Regions from separate parts of the Metabacillus dongyingensis genome, predicted to be linked through region 2. Evidence: a T-box and tRNA genes for the amino acid it is inferred to sense, from the RefSeq annotation. Region 2 holds a T-box; the other regions hold tRNA genes.

Region 1 (5,398 bases), 240 kb from region 2:
TCTCGTTTTTTAACTGCGCGTAAAATGGATATTCCATAAGGCGGAATGGTCATTGATATGTGATAAGGCTGATTATGCTGCATGCCTTCTTGTGCTTTAAGATCTTTCTTATTAACCTGGCCTGATCCTCCAAATACAGTGTCGTCGCTGTTCATGATTTCAATGTATTTTGTATCAGCCGGCACCCCCACTTTATAATCGTGGTAGGTTTGCGGTCTGAAGTTGCAGACTACAACAAGCTGCTCATTAGGCTTTAGGCCTCTTCTGATAAAGGAAAATATACTTTGTTCGGAATTATTCACATCAATCCATTCAAAGCCTTCATGAGAGTGATCCTGCTCATACAGAGGGCGCTGTCTCTTATAAACAGCCAGCAGTTCCTTGAAATAGCTTCTTGCCTTTTGATGCATGTCAAAATCATCAAGCACCCAATCAAGCTGCTCAAGATCCTTCCACTCATCAAACTGGGCAAACTCCCCGCCCATAAACAGCAGCTTTTTGCCTGGATGAGTCATCATATACCCGAGCAGCAGACGATATTGAGCAAACTTCTGCCAATAATCACCCGGCATTTTATTCAGCAGCGAACGTTTTCCATGAACTACTTCATCATGTGAAAGCGGAAGGATAAAATTCTCAGTAAAGGCATAGATCAAAGAGAATGATACCTTGTGATGCAGGTGCTTCCGCTGTTCAGGCGGAGCTTCCATGTACTTGAGGATATCGTTCATCCAGCCCATGTTCCATTTATAGTTAAACCCAAGCCCTCCATCAGAGGTAGGTGATGTCACTAAAGGATAGTCTGTTGAGTCCTCTGCGATCATTAAAACACCAGGATCATACGCAAATACATTTTCATTCAGCTTTCTCAAAAAGTTCACGGCAAATGGGTTCTCGTGAGGCTCTTCTGTATTCTGCCAGTACAGCATATTAGCTACTGCATCCACTCTGAATCCATCAATATGATACTTCTCAAGCCAGAAAAGAGCATTTGAGATTAAGAAGCTCTGAACCTCAGGCTTTCCTAAATCGAAGTTAGCCGTACCCCAAACCTCATTCTCCCGGTCTTCATATCTCTTATATTCAAATGTCGGTTCCCCGTCGAAATAATAAAGCCCATGAGCATCCTTGCAGAAATGGCCAGGCACCCAGTCCATGATGACGCCAAGATTATTCTGATGACAAAGATCTATGAATTTCATTAGTTCATGAGGAGTTCCGTACCGGCTTGTAGCCGCATAATATCCTGTTCCCTGATATCCCCATGAACGGTCATAAGGATGTTCAATAATAGGCAAAAGCTCAATGTGAGTAAATCCATGATCGAGAACATACGGAATCAATATATCCGCTAGCTCCAAATATGTATAAAGGCTGCCGTCCTCTTTCTTTTTCCAAGAACAAAGATTAAGCTCGTAAATATACATCGGACGGTTATAAATTTCCTTTTGACGCTTCTTCTTCTGCCACTTCTGATCGTTCCATTCATATCCTGCCAGATCATAAACAATCGAAGCGGTATTAGGTTTTACCTCAGCATAAAAAGCAAACGGATCAGATTTTAGAATTTTCTCATTTTTCTGTGTAATAATCTCGTATTTATAAAGGTCGCCCTCTTTTATATCCTGAATAAAAGCAGACCAGATACCTTGATCATTCACTCTTTCAAGCTTGTGATTCGAGCCGTCCCAGTGATTAAAATCACCTGCAACCCGCACCTCAAGCGCATGAGGAGCCCAAACAGTAAACACAGTACCGCAAACACCGTTCCGTACGCTGCTGTGAGCACCAAATAATTCATGAGCTTTAAACAAATTTCCCTCATGGAAAAGATGAACCTCAAAATCAGTTGGCGTAGCAAGATTCATTCCTAATCACCCTTTCTATAAAGTTATCTTAATTCTTAATTCAATCAGAAGGAAGGATTTCCTTTTTTGTAAGCGCTTCTACTTATTGACATGATATGTCATGAATCATTATTCATTTTTCAAAAAATTATTCTTTTAAAATGACTTATAAAAAAATGTCGAATAAAGAAACGAAAGAAATAAGGATAATAGAAGAATTTGGCGAAAAAACATCAGTCAAATATACTAAATAATTCATTATGTGTAAGAAAATACAGGAATTTCTAACATGACATTCCGATAGTATAATTCGAGAAAGTTATATCACAAAAACAGTTAATTCGACAAAATGAGTAAGAATTGTCGAAATCTTTTTATTCTTCACTTTTGTTTTCTTTATTACCATTACTTATACCTCTGTTTGTGATTAATGAAACCTTCTGTCTCGATATTTTTATAAAAATTTATATTATTTGTTGAAAATATATTTTTTAGGCCGGGGATAGAAAGTGAATCATTTTTTATATGACCTGTCCTGAAGGTTTGATGAGCAGAATTTTTATACGAGTTTTCAGAATGATATTGAGTTGTTTTTAATAAGTGGAATTAGTCTGGCGAACTAGAACACTACTTTTGATAGTTGGAAGGGCAATCTGCGAGCAGGAAAATCATTTCGGTTAGCAGGTACGACGGATACAGCTTGAATCATAACCAGCGAAGACTATTACTTAAAAAATCTATAGTAGACTTGACCGATTTACAATCTTACAATCTAAGTTTCAGCAATAAAAATCAACAAAAAAGCGCTGCACTATGTGCAGCACTCTTTTAAGTATGACCCGTACGGGATTCGAACCCGTGTTACCGCCGTGAAAGGGCGGTGTCTTAACCGCTTGACCAACGGGCCAAAAACAGGCTTTCTGGCGGAGAAGGAGGGATTTGAACCCTCGCGCCGCTTACGCGACCTACACCCTTAGCAGGGGCGCCTCTTCAGCCACTTGAGTACTTCCCCAGATATGGCTCCGCAGGTAGGACTCGAACCTACGACCGATCGGTTAACAGCCGATAGCTCTACCACTGAGCTACTGCGGAATAATATTGAAACCTTATTTTACCAAAACATAAATGGTGGGCCTAAATGGACTCGAACCATCGACCTCACGCTTATCAGGCGTGCGCTCTAACCAGCTGAGCTATAGGCCCATTATGGAGCGGGTGATGGGAATCGAACCCACGACATTAGCTTGGAAGGCTAGAGTTTTACCATTAAACTACACCCGCAATATGAATATAAAAATGGGGCGACTGATGGGAATCGAACCCACGAATGCCAGAGCCACAATCTGGTGCGTTAACCACTTCGCCACAACCGCCACAATTATATTTTTTTAACATTTACATCATTAAGGTAAATGGTGGCTTGGGACGGAATCGAACCGCCGACACAAGGATTTTCAGTCCTTTGCTCTACCGACTGAGCTACCAAGCCATTTGTATTAATTAAATCTTCACCGCATTTTACTAATACTGCGTAAATCTAGTAAAAATGGCGGTCCCGACCGGGATCGAACCGGCGATCTCCTGCGTGACAGGCAGGCATGTTAACCGCTACACCACGGGACCATTTGGTTGCGGGGACAGGATTTGAACCTGCGACCTTCGGGTTATGAGCCCGACGAGCTACCAGACTGCTCCACCCCGCGATAATAATAATCAAGTTCTTTCTCATCCGATTATGCTGTATATTAACCGGTTTGCTGAAGTAAGATATTTCACTGTTTAAAATAATAATGGAGGAGGTAGAGGGATTCGAACCCCCGCGGGATTTGACTCCCCTGTCGGTTTTCAAGACCGATCCCTTCAGCCGGACTTGGGTATACCTCCGAAAGACTAAATAGAATGGTGGACCTTGTAGGACTCGAACCTACGACCGGACGGTTATGAGCCGTCTGCTCTAACCAACTGAGCTAAAGGTCCTTTTTTTTGGTAGCGGCGGAGGGAGTCGAACCCACGACCTCACGGGTATGAACCGTACGCTCTAGCCAGCTGAGCTACACCGCCCCAGGAACAAAGTCAATTAATTCTATATAATTGGTGGAGCCTAGCGGGATCGAACCGCTGACCTCCTGCGTGCAAGGCAGGCGCTCTCCCAGCTGAGCTAAGGCCCCTAATTAAAAGTTGAAAATGGTCGGGAAGACAGGATTCGAACCTGCGACCCCTTGGTCCCAAACCAAGTGCTCTACCAAGCTGAGCTACTTCCCGTTATATGGCGCGCCCGATAGGAGTCGAACCCATAACCTTTTGATCCGTAGTCAAACGCTCTATCCAATTGAGCTACGGGCGCATTTATGAAACAAGTGGTGCCGAGGACCGGAATCGAACCGGTACGGTAGTCACCTACCGCAGGATTTTAAGTCCTGTGCGTCTGCCAGTTCCGCCACCCCGGCGCAAGTAAGAGCGGAAGACGGGATTCGAACCCGCGACCCCCACCTTGGCAAGGTGGTGTTCTACCACTGAACTACTTCCGCAAAATATGATGCGGGTGAAGGGACTCGAACCCCCACGTCAATGACACTAGATCCTAAGTCTAGCGCGTCTGCCAATTCCGCCACACCCGCATATTAAGGAAAATGGTGTGCCATGAAGGACTCGAACCTTCGACCCTCTGATTAAAAGTCAGATGCTCTACCGACTGAGCTAATGGCACTTAGTTAAGAAAACACTCTTTAGTTTTGCAAGACACCCAAATCTCAGAAAGATTATTCAAGGAGTGGCTCGATTTGTGTGCTGAAGCGTAAGCTTCGAAGATTACTCGTTCGTGCTCTAGCGACTGAGCTAATGGCACGTATTAAATCATATCTTGATTCAGTTTAAGACCGAATGGTGCCGGCAAGAGGACTTGAACCCCCAACCTACTGATTACAAGTCAGTTGCTCTACCAATTGAGCTACACCGGCATTTAAAGTAAGGTAAGCAATACTTTTTTTGCTGATCTTTTGCAGCATGTTAACAACAAGAGTAAATGGTGGAGGATGACGGGCTCGAACCGCCGACCCTCTGCTTGTAAGGCAGATGCTCTCCCAGCTGAGCTAATCCTCCGCTTGAATACTTTTGTCATTAGCCTGGCAACGTCCTACTCTCACAGGGGGAAACCCCCAACTACCATCGGCGCTAAAGAGCTTAACTTCCGTGTTCGGCATGGGAACGGGTGTGACCTCTTTGCCATCATCACCAGACATAGTGACAAAAATTATTATACTATGAAATCCGAAGATTTCAAGCTTTTTTTTTCGAAAGAAGTTATTCTTTCAAAACTAAATAACGTATGATAACAAGTTTTCACTTAGATTTTACACTTTATTAGACTGTGGTTAAGTCCTCGAACGATTAGTATCTGTCAGCTCCACACGTCACCGCGCTTCCACCTCAGACCTATCAACCTGATCATCTTTCAGGGTTCTTACTCACTAATGTGATGGGAAATCTCATCTTGAGGGGGGCTTCATGCTTAGATGCTTTCAGCACTTATCCCTTCCGCACATAGCTACCCA
Region 2 (5,398 bases):
CAATTAAATCTTCTTCAATCGTAATGTCTCCGCGTCTTGTCGGAACAGTAACTGTAAACGTTCCGTTATCTTCCTTTATTTCAAAGCCAAGACGAGTGAAGATCGACTGAATTTCATTGACTGATATGTTCATTCCGAGCACTTTGTTGATTTTATCCACATGAATGCTGACAACAGCAGGCTCTGCTTCTAAACAGTTCACTTCTGCAGATCCATTTAATACTTCTCCGCCTGCAAGCTCCATCATTAATTGGGCTGCACGTTCTGCTGCAGCGCGGACACGGTTTGGATCAACGCCCTTTTCAAAACGCGCACTTGCTTCACTGCGAAGCCCATGATCCTTGGAAGCTTTGCGGACGGTTTGACCGTTGAAGTACGCAGACTCAAGCAGGATCGTTGTTGTATCTGAATGAACTTCAGAATTTTCTCCGCCCATCACGCCTGCTAGAGCAACAGGCTCTTTGCCATTTGTGATAACAAGATGTTCATGCGTAAGGACACGTTTCTGTCCATCTAGTGTGATGATTTCTTCCCCTGCTTCAGCAAGACGAACAAGAATTTCTTTTGAACCTAAGCGGTCATAGTCAAATGCATGCAATGGCTGACCGTATTCGATTAATACATAGTTGGTAATATCCACAACATTATTGTGCGGACGAATTCCTGCAGCCATTAACCTTGTTTGAAGCCAAAGAGGTGATGGAGCAATTCGTACATTGCGGATCACTTTAGCTACATATAAAGGATTCTCTTCTTTAGCCTCTACAGCTACAGTAATAAAATCAGATGCCTTTTCAGAAGCTTCCTCATGTGTAAGATCAGGATATGTGACACTTCTTCCTAAAATCGCCGCTACCTCGTGTGCGACACCAAGCATGCTTAAGCAATCTGAACGGTTCGGAGTTAACCCCAGTTCAAGAATCTGATCATCTCGGCTCAGTTCAGCTAGAGCATCTGCACCTGGCTGAACGTCATTCGGGAATACAAAAATCCCTTCAGAAAATTCTTTTGCCACAAGCTTTGACTCAATTCCGAGCTCCTGAAGAGAACAGATCATTCCGTTTGATTCTTCACCGCGCAGCTTAGCTTTTTTAATCTTAAAGTTTCCAGGAAGAACTGCACCCACAGTTGCAACTGCTACTTTTTGGCCTTTATCGACATTTGCAGCACCGCAAATGATTTGTACAGGCAGTTCTCCCCCGACATCGACTAAACATTTGTTCAGTTTATCTGCATTAGGGTGTTGTTCTTTTTCAAGTACATGACCGATGACAACACCGCTCATACCCTCGTTCAGCGCTTCAACACCTTCTACTTCAATCCCGCTTCTAGTAATCTTTTCTGCCAGTTCTTCTGCTGATATTCCGCTGAGATCAACGTAATTCTGCAGCCATTTATATGAAACAAACATCGGTAAACCTCCTTTTATGCTCTTTTAAATTGTTTTAAGAAACGTACATCATTGGTGTAATAGTGGCGAATATCATCAATACCGTATTTCAGCATCGCAATGCGCTCAGGTCCCATTCCAAATGCAAATCCACTGTACTTTTTCGAGTCAAATCCAGCCATTTCAAGCACGTTCGGATGAACCATTCCTGCACCTAAAATTTCAATCCAGCCAGTTCCCTTACATACATTGCATCCATGTCCTCCGCATGCAAAGCATGAAACATCAATCTCGACTGAAGGCTCCGTAAATGGGAAGAAACTTGGGCGCAAACGAATTTCTCTGTCCTCTCCAAACATCTTTTTAGCAAAGGCTTCCAGTGTTCCTTTTAAATCGCTCATGCTGATGTTTTCATCGATCACTAACCCTTCAATTTGAGTGAATTGATGAGAATGTGTCGCATCGTCGTTGTCGCGGCGGTACACTTTACCCGGACAGATAATTTTAACAGGACCTTGCCCTTTATACTTTTGCATCGTTCTAGCCTGAACCGGGGATGTGTGTGTACGAAGCAGCGTTTCATCAGTAATGTAGAATGAATCCTGCATATCCCTTGCAGGATGTCCTTTAGGAAGGTTCAATGCTTCAAAGTTATAATAATCCGTTTCAACTTCAGGGCCTTCTTCAACTGAATAACCCATTCCGAGGAAAAGATCTTCAATTTCCTCAATAACTGCTGTAATAGGATGATGGTTTCCTGATCGGACCGGGCGCCCAGGAAGTGTTACATCGATTGTTTCTGCTGCCAATTTTTCCTCAACCGCAGCTTCCTCCAGTCCCTCCTGTTTTGCTGCAATGCTTGTTGCAATGCTTTCGCGGACCTCATTTGCAAGGGCACCCATTAACGGACGCTCTTCTGCAGATAGTTTTCCCATACCGCGAAGCGCTTCTGTAATCGGTCCTTTTTTGCCTAAGTATGAGACACGGATGTCATTCAGGCTTTTTAAATCATTAGCTGTTTGTATTTTTTCAAGTGCTTCTAACTGAAGCTGTTTCAGTTGCTCCTGCATGCTGTTTCCTCCTTTATTTCAAATGATTGCTCATTTTTTTCCAAAATAAAAAACCCGCCCAAAAAAGGGACGAGTTGAATATCGCGGTACCACCCTTGTTAACAGCCCAAAAAGAAACAGCTGTTCACTTCGTTCTAAGATAACGGAATTGATCCGGAACATCTTTACATTCAAAAACCGAATGGTCCTGATGCCAGCTAAAGAGGTGAATTCATTTACTGCTGTCAAAAAAATGCTCTCAGTCACCGGCATTTTCTCCCTGATTGACGCTCCCGTAAACTACTCTTCTCTATCATCACTGTTAGAGTATGTAACTGTATCTTATTATAATGAAAAGAATATGTTCATGCAAGACTAGAAAAGCGGAATCGCCCGGTTAGCTCAGGCATGACAGATAAGGATCCGACAGAAAAGGCGCTTTTTGCCTTTACTGGCGGATCCGTTCTGGCAGAGGAGCTGGGCGATGGAGCTGGACAACACCGAAAAGCGGAACCGCTTGGTTAGCTCAGGCATGACAGATAAAAAATCCCCGGAAAAGTCCGGGTTTGACTTTATCGGGGATTGCGTTCCTGACCGAGGGGCTAGGAGGCAAAGCGAAAAGCGGCATGACTTCTAAAATCTCTAATAAAACTGCTAACCAAGCTCAGATTGGCAGAACATTTAGCCAAATATGAAATTTTATTAGCCAAAACTTCATATTTACTGGCGGAACATCCGTTTTATTTAGCGGATTCTGGAATTAATTTAGCCGTTTATTTTTGTTTAGCCGTTTTCTTTTCTATTTTGTAAAAACTCCAAATTTATTAGCTCCGTAAATTTAAAGTTGAGAAAATTTCACTATTTTTATTGATTCCCAATACAATGATACATTAGAATGCCCGCTGCAATTCCTGCATTTAAGGATTCTGCTTTTCCTAGAATCGGAATGTAAAGATTTTGATCAGTTTGCTGAAGATATTCTTTATTTACTCCGCTTCCCTCATTGCCAATAAGCAGACCAAATGAAGGTGCTGCTTCGGTTTTACGATAATCAACGCCATTTTGAAGCGAGGTTCCATATATAGAGACATTTTGCTGTTTAAGCTCTGGGATTGCCTGATTCAATTTTCTTTTTACGATTGGAATATGAAAGATTGATCCCTGACTGGAACGGACAACCTTTGAATTGTATGCATCCACGGTTCCGTCTCCAAGTATGACCCCATCCATCCCTGCTGCATCTGCAGTCCTGATGATTGTTCCCAGATTGCCCGGGTCCTGAATGGCATCTATCAGCACGACCTTTTTCCAGGCACTTATTTCGTGCTTTTCTGATTGAACACAGACTGCAGCTGCACCCTGCGGGGATTCTGTTTCAGAGATTGCTTTCATGATTTCTTTCGTGACATATATAATCGGCAGATCATCCGCATTCCAATGTGATGGAATGGATGCTTCTTCTGAAATGATCAATTCTTTAATCACTGATTTATCTTTTAAGGCTTCTTCTACTAAATGCAAGCCTTCAATTAAAAATGTATTCGTTGTGTCACGTTCTTTTTTGGTATGTAATTTACGCCATTGCTTTACCTTTTGATTTTGTACAGATTCAATTCGTTTCACGATTACTGCTCCTTTATAGCCGCTTTTCTTCTATATAATTAATGGACCTTAATATTCTGCTTTTAACTATTGTCTGCTGACCGCCCAACTTCTTGTCCAGAACGGCTTCGCCATAAATGTCAAAACCGGGCTTTTATGGCGGAGCCTTTCCGGTCTGTCGGAGCTAAACGGGCATTTTCACTTTTCTATATTATATCTTATAAAACATACATAAAAAACACAAAATAACGCAGGATATAGATAGGTAAATATTATAAGAGGTGGAGTGATTATCATGGATTTAAATTTAAGAAATGCCATTATCTCAAATGTATCAGGCAATGATCAAGGTCAGCTTGAGGATACGATTGTAGATGCAATTCAAAACGGCGAAGAAAAAATGCTTCCTGGCTTAGGCGTTCTGTTCGAAGTAATCTGGCAGAATTCCAGCGAGGATGAGAAAAATGAAATGCTGACGATTCTTGAAGAGGGTTTAAAGAAGAAATAAATGCTGGGCAGACTGCCCAGCATTTTTATGTTATTTAATCAAAGGTAATCGTTTTAACGGTTTCTTCGTCTAGACGTTTAATAACCTCAGTAATTAATTTCACTGCATTTTCATAATCATCCCGATGCAGCATGGCAGCATGAGAATGGATATATCTAGTAGCAATTGTAATGGAAAGAGCAGGAACGCCATTCGCTGTCATATGGATTGCACCTGAGTCTGTTCCTCCGCCTGCAATCGCGTCAAATTGATATGGGATGCTGAGTTCATCGGCAATACCGACAACAAAATCACGCAATCCTTTATGAGACACCATTGATGCGTCATAAAGAATAATTTGCGGGCCTTCACCCATTTTACTTGATGCTTCCTTCTCTGAAATTCCTGGTGTATCACCTGCGATTCCAACATCAACGGCAAATCCAATATCAGGCTGTATAGCATGTGCAGACGTACGTGCTCCGCGAAGCCCTACTTCCTCTTGAATCGTACCCACACCATATACAACGTTTGGATGTTCAGCATCTTTCAGCCCTTTTAAGACATCAATTGCAATTGCACAGCCGATGCGGTTATCCCACGCTTTCGCAAGCAGCATCTTTTCATTGTTCATAACCGTAAATTCAAAATACGGGACGATTTGATCTCCAGGCAATACACCGAACTCCATTGCTTCTTCACGGCTTGATGCCCCGATATCAATAAACATATCTTTAATGTCGACCGGTTTTTTTCTCATTTCAGGAGGAAGGATATGCGGCGGTTTAGAACCGATAACACCTGTAACATCTCCTTTTTTTGTAGTGATTGTCACACGCTGTGCAAGCATAACCTGTGACCACCATCCGC
Region 3 (5,398 bases), 2.0 Mb from region 2:
GTTTCCTGAGGAAGGCTCGTCCGCTCAGGGTTAGTCGGGACCTAAGCCGAGGCCGAAAGGCGTAGGCGATGGACAACAGGTTGATATTCCTGTACCACCTCCTCACCATTTGAGCAATGGGGGGACGCAGGAGGATAGGGCAAGCGCGCTGTTGGATATGCGCGTCCAAGCAGTTAGGCTGAGAAGTAGGCAAATCCGCTTCTCATAAAGGCTGAGCTGTGATGGCGAGGGAAATTTAGTACCGAAGTTCCTGATTCCACACTGCCAAGAAAAGCCTCTAGCGAGGTGAGAGGTGCCCGTACCGCAAACCGACACAGGTAGGCGAGGAGAGAATCCTAAGGTGAGCGAGAGAACTCTCGTTAAGGAACTCGGCAAAATGACCCCGTAACTTCGGGAGAAGGGGTGCTTTTTAGGGTTCATAGCCCTGAAAAGCCGCAGTGAATAGGCCCAGGCGACTGTTTAGCAAAAACACAGGTCTCTGCGAAGCCGCAAGGCGAAGTATAGGGGCTGACGCCTGCCCGGTGCTGGAAGGTTAAGAGGAGAGGTTAGCGCAAGCGAAGCTTTGAATTGAAGCCCCAGTAAACGGCGGCCGTAACTATAACGGTCCTAAGGTAGCGAAATTCCTTGTCGGGTAAGTTCCGACCCGCACGAAAGGCGTAACGATCTGGGCACTGTCTCAACGAGAGACTCGGTGAAATTATAGTACCTGTGAAGATGCAGGTTACCCGCGACAGGACGGAAAGACCCCGTGGAGCTTTACTGTAGCCTGATATTGAATTTTGGTACAGCTTGTACAGGATAGGTAGGAGCCTTGGAAGCCGGAGCGCCAGCTTCGGTGGAGGCATTGGTGGGATACTACCCTTGCTGTATTGAAATTCTAACCCACAGCCCTGATCGGGCTGGGAGACAGTGTCAGGTGGGCAGTTTGACTGGGGCGGTCGCCTCCTAAAATGTAACGGAGGCGCCCAAAGGTTCCCTCAGAATGGTTGGAAATCATTCGCAGAGTGTAAAGGCACAAGGGAGCTTGACTGCGAGACCTACAAGTCGAGCAGGGACGAAAGTCGGGCTTAGTGATCCGGTGGTTCCGCATGGAAGGGCCATCGCTCAACGGATAAAAGCTACCCCGGGGATAACAGGCTTATCTCCCCCAAGAGTCCACATCGACGGGGAGGTTTGGCACCTCGATGTCGGCTCATCGCATCCTGGGGCTGTAGTCGGTCCCAAGGGTTGGGCTGTTCGCCCATTAAAGCGGTACGCGAGCTGGGTTCAGAACGTCGTGAGACAGTTCGGTCCCTATCCGTCGTGGGCGCAGGAAATTTGAGAGGAGCTGTCCTTAGTACGAGAGGACCGGGATGGACGCACCGCTGGTGTACCAGTTGTCTTGCCAAAGGCATCGCTGGGTAGCTATGTGCGGAAGGGATAAGTGCTGAAAGCATCTAAGCATGAAGCCCCCCTCAAGATGAGATTTCCCATCACATTAGTGAGTAAGAACCCTGAAAGATGATCAGGTTGATAGGTCTGAGGTGGAAGCGCGGTGACGTGTGGAGCTGACAGATACTAATCGTTCGAGGACTTAACCACAGTCTAATAAAGTGTAAAACCTGAGTGAAACTTGTTATCAAACGTTATTTAGTTTTGAAAGAATAACTTCTTTCAAAAAAAAAGCTTGAAATCTTCGGATTTCATAGTATAATAATTTTTGTCACTATGTCTGGTGATGATGGCAAAGAGGTCACACCCGTTCCCATGCCGAACACGGAAGTTAAGCTCTTTAGCGCCGATGGTAGTTGGGGGTTTCCCCCTGTGAGAGTAGGACGTTGCCAGGCTAGTGAAAATATTATTCCGCAGTAGCTCAGTGGTAGAGCTATCGGCTGTTAACCGATCGGTCGTAGGTTCGAGTCCTACCTGCGGAGCCATTTTGGAGAGCTGTCCGAGTGGCCGAAGGAGCACGATTGGAAATCGTGTAGGCGGTAACCCGTCTCAAGGGTTCGAATCCCTTGCTCTCCGCCACTACTTATATAAATGGCCCGTTGGTCAAGCGGTTAAGACACCGCCCTTTCACGGCGGTAACACGGGTTCGAATCCCGTACGGGTCACCAATATCATTTTCACTGCGGAGGATTAGCTCAGCTGGGAGAGCATCTGCCTTACAAGCAGAGGGTCGGCGGTTCGAGCCCGTCATCCTCCACCATCTTTACTGAAATAAAGCAGCAAAAAAACTTCATTTATTATTGTCGCGGGGTGGAGCAGTCTGGTAGCTCGTCGGGCTCATAACCCGAAGGTCGCAGGTTCAAATCCTGTCCCCGCAACCAAATGGTCCCGTGGTGTAGCGGTTAACATGCCTGCCTGTCACGCAGGAGATCGCCGGTTCGATCCCGGTCGGGACCGCCATTCTCTTAATTAAAAAAGAATAAAATGGCTTGGTAGCTCAGTCGGTAGAGCAAAGGACTGAAAATCCTTGTGTCGGCGGTTCGATTCCGTCCCAAGCCACCATTTACACTTAAATGCCGGTGTAGCTCAATTGGTAGAGCAACTGACTTGTAATCAGTAGGTTGGGGGTTCAAGTCCTCTTGCCGGCACCACTTACAGTGTGGAGGGGTAGCGAAGTGGCTAAACGCGGCGGACTGTAAATCCGCTCCCTCCGGGTTCGGCGGTTCGAATCCGTCCCCCTCCACCATTTTATTAAAAGAATATAGGGGTATAGTTTAAAGGTAGAACAGAGGTCTCCAAAACCTCCGGTGTGGGTTCGAGTCCTACTACCCCTGCCAATTTAATTAATCTTATATAGTATAATGGCGGTTGTGGCGAAGTGGTTAACGCACCAGATTGTGGCTCTGGCATTCGTGGGTTCGATTCCCATCAGTCGCCCCATTTTTTACTTAATAGGGTTTTTATTTCTGTTTTGGGCTATAGCCAAGCGGTAAGGCAACGGACTTTGACTCCGTCATGCGCTGGTTCGAATCCAGCTAGCCCAGCCATTTTCAATCTAAAGTCATCTTTGTGCAGCTCCTGCATAAAATACATTACAATGCGATTTGCGGAAGTAGTTCAGTGGTAGAACACCACCTTGCCAAGGTGGGGGTCGCGGGTTCGAATCCCGTCTTCCGCTCCAATAGTTGAGGCGGCATAGCCAAGTGGTAAGGCAGAGGTCTGCAAAACCTTTATCCCCGGTTCAAATCCGGGTGTCGCCTCCAATTTTTATTTATCACCCTTGCCGGGGTGGCGGAACTGGCAGACGCACAGGACTTAAAATCCTGCGGTAGGTGACTACCGTACCGGTTCGATTCCGGTCCTCGGCACCATCTTCATCACAATTTCATTTGCCGGTGTGGCGGAATTGGCAGACGCGCACGACTCAAAATCGTGTTCCTCTGGAGTGCCGGTTCGACCCCGGCCACCGGTATCGAAATTTTATTACTTTCAATTACAAGTGAATTAAGTAATATCAACGTTTAAAAACGTCTCTACAGTTATTGTAGAGGCGTTTTTTTGTTGTCTTTTTATCTTTTTTTTACATGACATCCTCAAATGAAATCGTGTTCCTTAATCGTGTGCACCGTTGAAGGAGGAATTATTATGACAAGGCGTAAGAATGTTTTAAATGATGATGAACTGGCTGTTATTCAAAGTAAGTAAAAGCTTATGTAGAGACATTTAAAGATGCTATTCAATTGTTCATTAAGGATTGCGAATTTCGAAATTTAAGACCTCATACAATTCAATATTACTTGAATGGAATACAAGCATTTTTAAATCAACTTAAAGATCAGGGTATTGATATTACTTTATTGAAACCATCTAACCTAACTGAAGAACATATTAAAAACAATGTGATTCTCTATATGCGTAATTTTAAGGGTAGCAGAGTAGTTATTTAGAACAAAAAGAAAGCCACGAGTTTTGGAACAAATATTGGGTTTAAGAAATATTGACAGGTTGCTTTTTTTATTTTGTTCCGCAATCGGACACATTTATTGAAGACCAACTAATAAAACAATCCCTACCCTATCTTATTTTTTGCAAAATATATATATTATTTCGTTACTATCGGCAGTTACTGGAACTTCTTTTCCTAAGCCGGAGTTGATTTCAGAATGGTTAGCACTTATATTTAATATTAAAATTAAATTATTTAATATTTAAGTTCGATTTTATAAATTATTTTAAGTTGATATTTGATATTATTAAAAAACGTAGTATAATATGGTTAATAAAAGAAAGGAGCAAAACATGGCATATCCTTTACTCACAAATTGTCCGGTTTGCAGCGAATCATTAAAAATTACAAAGCTACAATGCGGACATTGTCAGACAACAATAGAAAATGAATTTGAAGCTTCAAAACTGTCTGCTTTAGGTCAGGAACAACTGCATTTTATTGAAACTTTCCTTAAATGCCGCGGGAATATAAAAGAAGTGGAGAAGGAATTAGGCATTTCCTATCCAACGGTCAGGGGTAAATTAGATGATATCATTTCCATCCTAGGATATAACGCACAAAAGAAACCGGGAGTCGATAAGAAAAAGATTGTTGGCCTTTTAGAAAAGGGAGAAATTACAGCGGAAGAAGCAATCCGTTTATTAAAAGAGGGGGAAGCAGAATGAAGGACGAAATTTCAAGGGTATTAACGATGATGGAAGAAGGAAAGATTGATAAAGAAAAAGCGAGTGAATTAATTAATATCCTCCGAGAAAAAGACCAGCCAGAACTTTTTTCATTAAAGAAAGAAGTACCATATGGCAATAAAATATTAAAGATTCGTGTTACCTCTGAAGAAGGTGATAATGTAAATGTGAATTTACCAATTAATCTGGTAAAAGCTGTTTTGAAAGTAGGTACAAATATTGCGGAAAAAATCCCCGAGGCAGAAAAATATGTAAAAGATATTAATGTTGACCTGCTCATCGAGGCAATCGAAAACGAATTGGACGGACAGATTGTTGATATCACCTCGGCTAACGGTGATAAAGTTTTCGTGGTGATTGAGTAGTTTATGTTAAAAGTTAAGGTGAAAGTAAAGGATAAGCGGTTCTCCATTCCCGTTCCTTATGCGGTTTTAAATATGGTTAGTTTGATTATTACTTCAAAGAGAGTTAACCGCATAATTAATAAGGCAATTGAAAAGGATGGCAGTAAATTCAGTTTTCCGGAAATTGAAAGAAAAGATTTAAAACCATTGTTGCAAGGACTTTCTATGCACAAAGGCCTAGTGCTTGTGGAAACCAAATTAAAAGACGGTACCGAAGTAAAAGTGAAGTTGTGAAGCATTATTCAAATAGGGATAATGCTTTTTTAATAGGGGTAGCGTCATGGAGTTGATTTACAACTTTAAGGAAATTACAATATAAAAAAGCCCAATTTTAAGCACTGAAATTTTGAAATTGGGCTTTTTTATAT

What was found. A T-box is a leader RNA that pairs with one kind of tRNA and senses whether it is charged. The one in region 2 lies ahead of pheS (phenylalanine--tRNA ligase subunit alpha), so its partner is inferred to be a tRNA-Phe.
Region 1: it has a tRNA-Phe gene. The T-box ahead of pheS (phenylalanine--tRNA ligase subunit alpha) is inferred to sense a tRNA for this amino acid. The anticodon was not compared.
Region 3: it has a tRNA-Phe gene. The T-box ahead of pheS (phenylalanine--tRNA ligase subunit alpha) is inferred to sense a tRNA for this amino acid. The anticodon was not compared.

The regions. Positions count from the first base shown of each region.
Region 1 is NZ_CP082944.1:4,027,163-4,032,560, forward strand. Features, by position in the region: gene glgB (1,4-alpha-glucan branching enzyme) at 1-1,868, opposite strand, end outside; tRNA gene K8L98_RS20015 (tRNA-Glu) at 2,683-2,754, opposite strand; tRNA gene K8L98_RS20020 (tRNA-Ser) at 2,769-2,859, opposite strand; tRNA gene K8L98_RS20025 (tRNA-Asn) at 2,865-2,939, opposite strand; tRNA gene K8L98_RS20030 (tRNA-Ile) at 2,974-3,050, opposite strand; tRNA gene K8L98_RS20035 (tRNA-Gly) at 3,055-3,128, opposite strand; tRNA gene K8L98_RS20040 (tRNA-His) at 3,145-3,220, opposite strand; tRNA gene K8L98_RS20045 (tRNA-Phe) at 3,261-3,336, opposite strand; tRNA gene K8L98_RS20050 (tRNA-Asp) at 3,395-3,470, opposite strand; tRNA gene K8L98_RS20055 (tRNA-Met) at 3,474-3,550, opposite strand; tRNA gene K8L98_RS20060 (tRNA-Ser) at 3,639-3,731, opposite strand; tRNA gene K8L98_RS20065 (tRNA-Ile) at 3,748-3,824, opposite strand; tRNA gene K8L98_RS20070 (tRNA-Met) at 3,832-3,908, opposite strand; tRNA gene K8L98_RS20075 (tRNA-Ala) at 3,940-4,015, opposite strand; tRNA gene K8L98_RS20080 (tRNA-Pro) at 4,033-4,109, opposite strand; tRNA gene K8L98_RS20085 (tRNA-Arg) at 4,115-4,191, opposite strand; tRNA gene K8L98_RS20090 (tRNA-Leu) at 4,206-4,294, opposite strand; tRNA gene K8L98_RS20095 (tRNA-Gly) at 4,304-4,375, opposite strand; tRNA gene K8L98_RS20100 (tRNA-Leu) at 4,385-4,465, opposite strand; tRNA gene K8L98_RS20105 (tRNA-Lys) at 4,479-4,554, opposite strand; tRNA gene K8L98_RS20110 (tRNA-Thr) at 4,729-4,804, opposite strand; tRNA gene K8L98_RS20115 (tRNA-Val) at 4,871-4,946, opposite strand; rRNA gene rrf (5S ribosomal RNA) at 4,968-5,083, opposite strand; rRNA gene K8L98_RS20125 (23S ribosomal RNA) at 5,215-5,398, opposite strand, start outside.
Region 2 is NZ_CP082944.1:3,792,145-3,797,542, forward strand. Features, by position in the region: gene pheT (phenylalanine--tRNA ligase subunit beta) at 1-1,411, opposite strand, end outside; gene pheS (phenylalanine--tRNA ligase subunit alpha) at 1,426-2,460, opposite strand; T-box leader at 2,523-2,765, opposite strand; gene K8L98_RS18860 (TrmH family RNA methyltransferase) at 3,304-4,062, opposite strand; gene sspI (small acid-soluble spore protein SspI) at 4,337-4,549, shown strand; gene K8L98_RS18870 (M42 family metallopeptidase) at 4,584-5,398, opposite strand, start outside.
Region 3 is NZ_CP082944.1:693,935-699,332, forward strand. Features, by position in the region: rRNA gene K8L98_RS03545 (23S ribosomal RNA) at 1-1,581, shown strand, start outside; rRNA gene rrf (5S ribosomal RNA) at 1,711-1,826, shown strand; tRNA gene K8L98_RS03555 (tRNA-Asn) at 1,842-1,916, shown strand; tRNA gene K8L98_RS03560 (tRNA-Ser) at 1,921-2,010, shown strand; tRNA gene K8L98_RS03565 (tRNA-Glu) at 2,025-2,099, shown strand; tRNA gene K8L98_RS03570 (tRNA-Val) at 2,116-2,191, shown strand; tRNA gene K8L98_RS03575 (tRNA-Met) at 2,236-2,312, shown strand; tRNA gene K8L98_RS03580 (tRNA-Asp) at 2,316-2,391, shown strand; tRNA gene K8L98_RS03585 (tRNA-Phe) at 2,418-2,493, shown strand; tRNA gene K8L98_RS03590 (tRNA-Thr) at 2,507-2,582, shown strand; tRNA gene K8L98_RS03595 (tRNA-Tyr) at 2,593-2,677, shown strand; tRNA gene K8L98_RS03600 (tRNA-Trp) at 2,695-2,768, shown strand; tRNA gene K8L98_RS03605 (tRNA-His) at 2,796-2,871, shown strand; tRNA gene K8L98_RS03610 (tRNA-Gln) at 2,904-2,978, shown strand; tRNA gene K8L98_RS03615 (tRNA-Gly) at 3,038-3,112, shown strand; tRNA gene K8L98_RS03620 (tRNA-Cys) at 3,121-3,194, shown strand; tRNA gene K8L98_RS03625 (tRNA-Leu) at 3,214-3,302, shown strand; tRNA gene K8L98_RS03630 (tRNA-Leu) at 3,323-3,403, shown strand; gene K8L98_RS03640 (DUF2089 domain-containing protein) at 4,231-4,605, shown strand; gene K8L98_RS03645 (hypothetical protein) at 4,602-4,991, shown strand; gene K8L98_RS03650 (hypothetical protein) at 4,995-5,264, shown strand.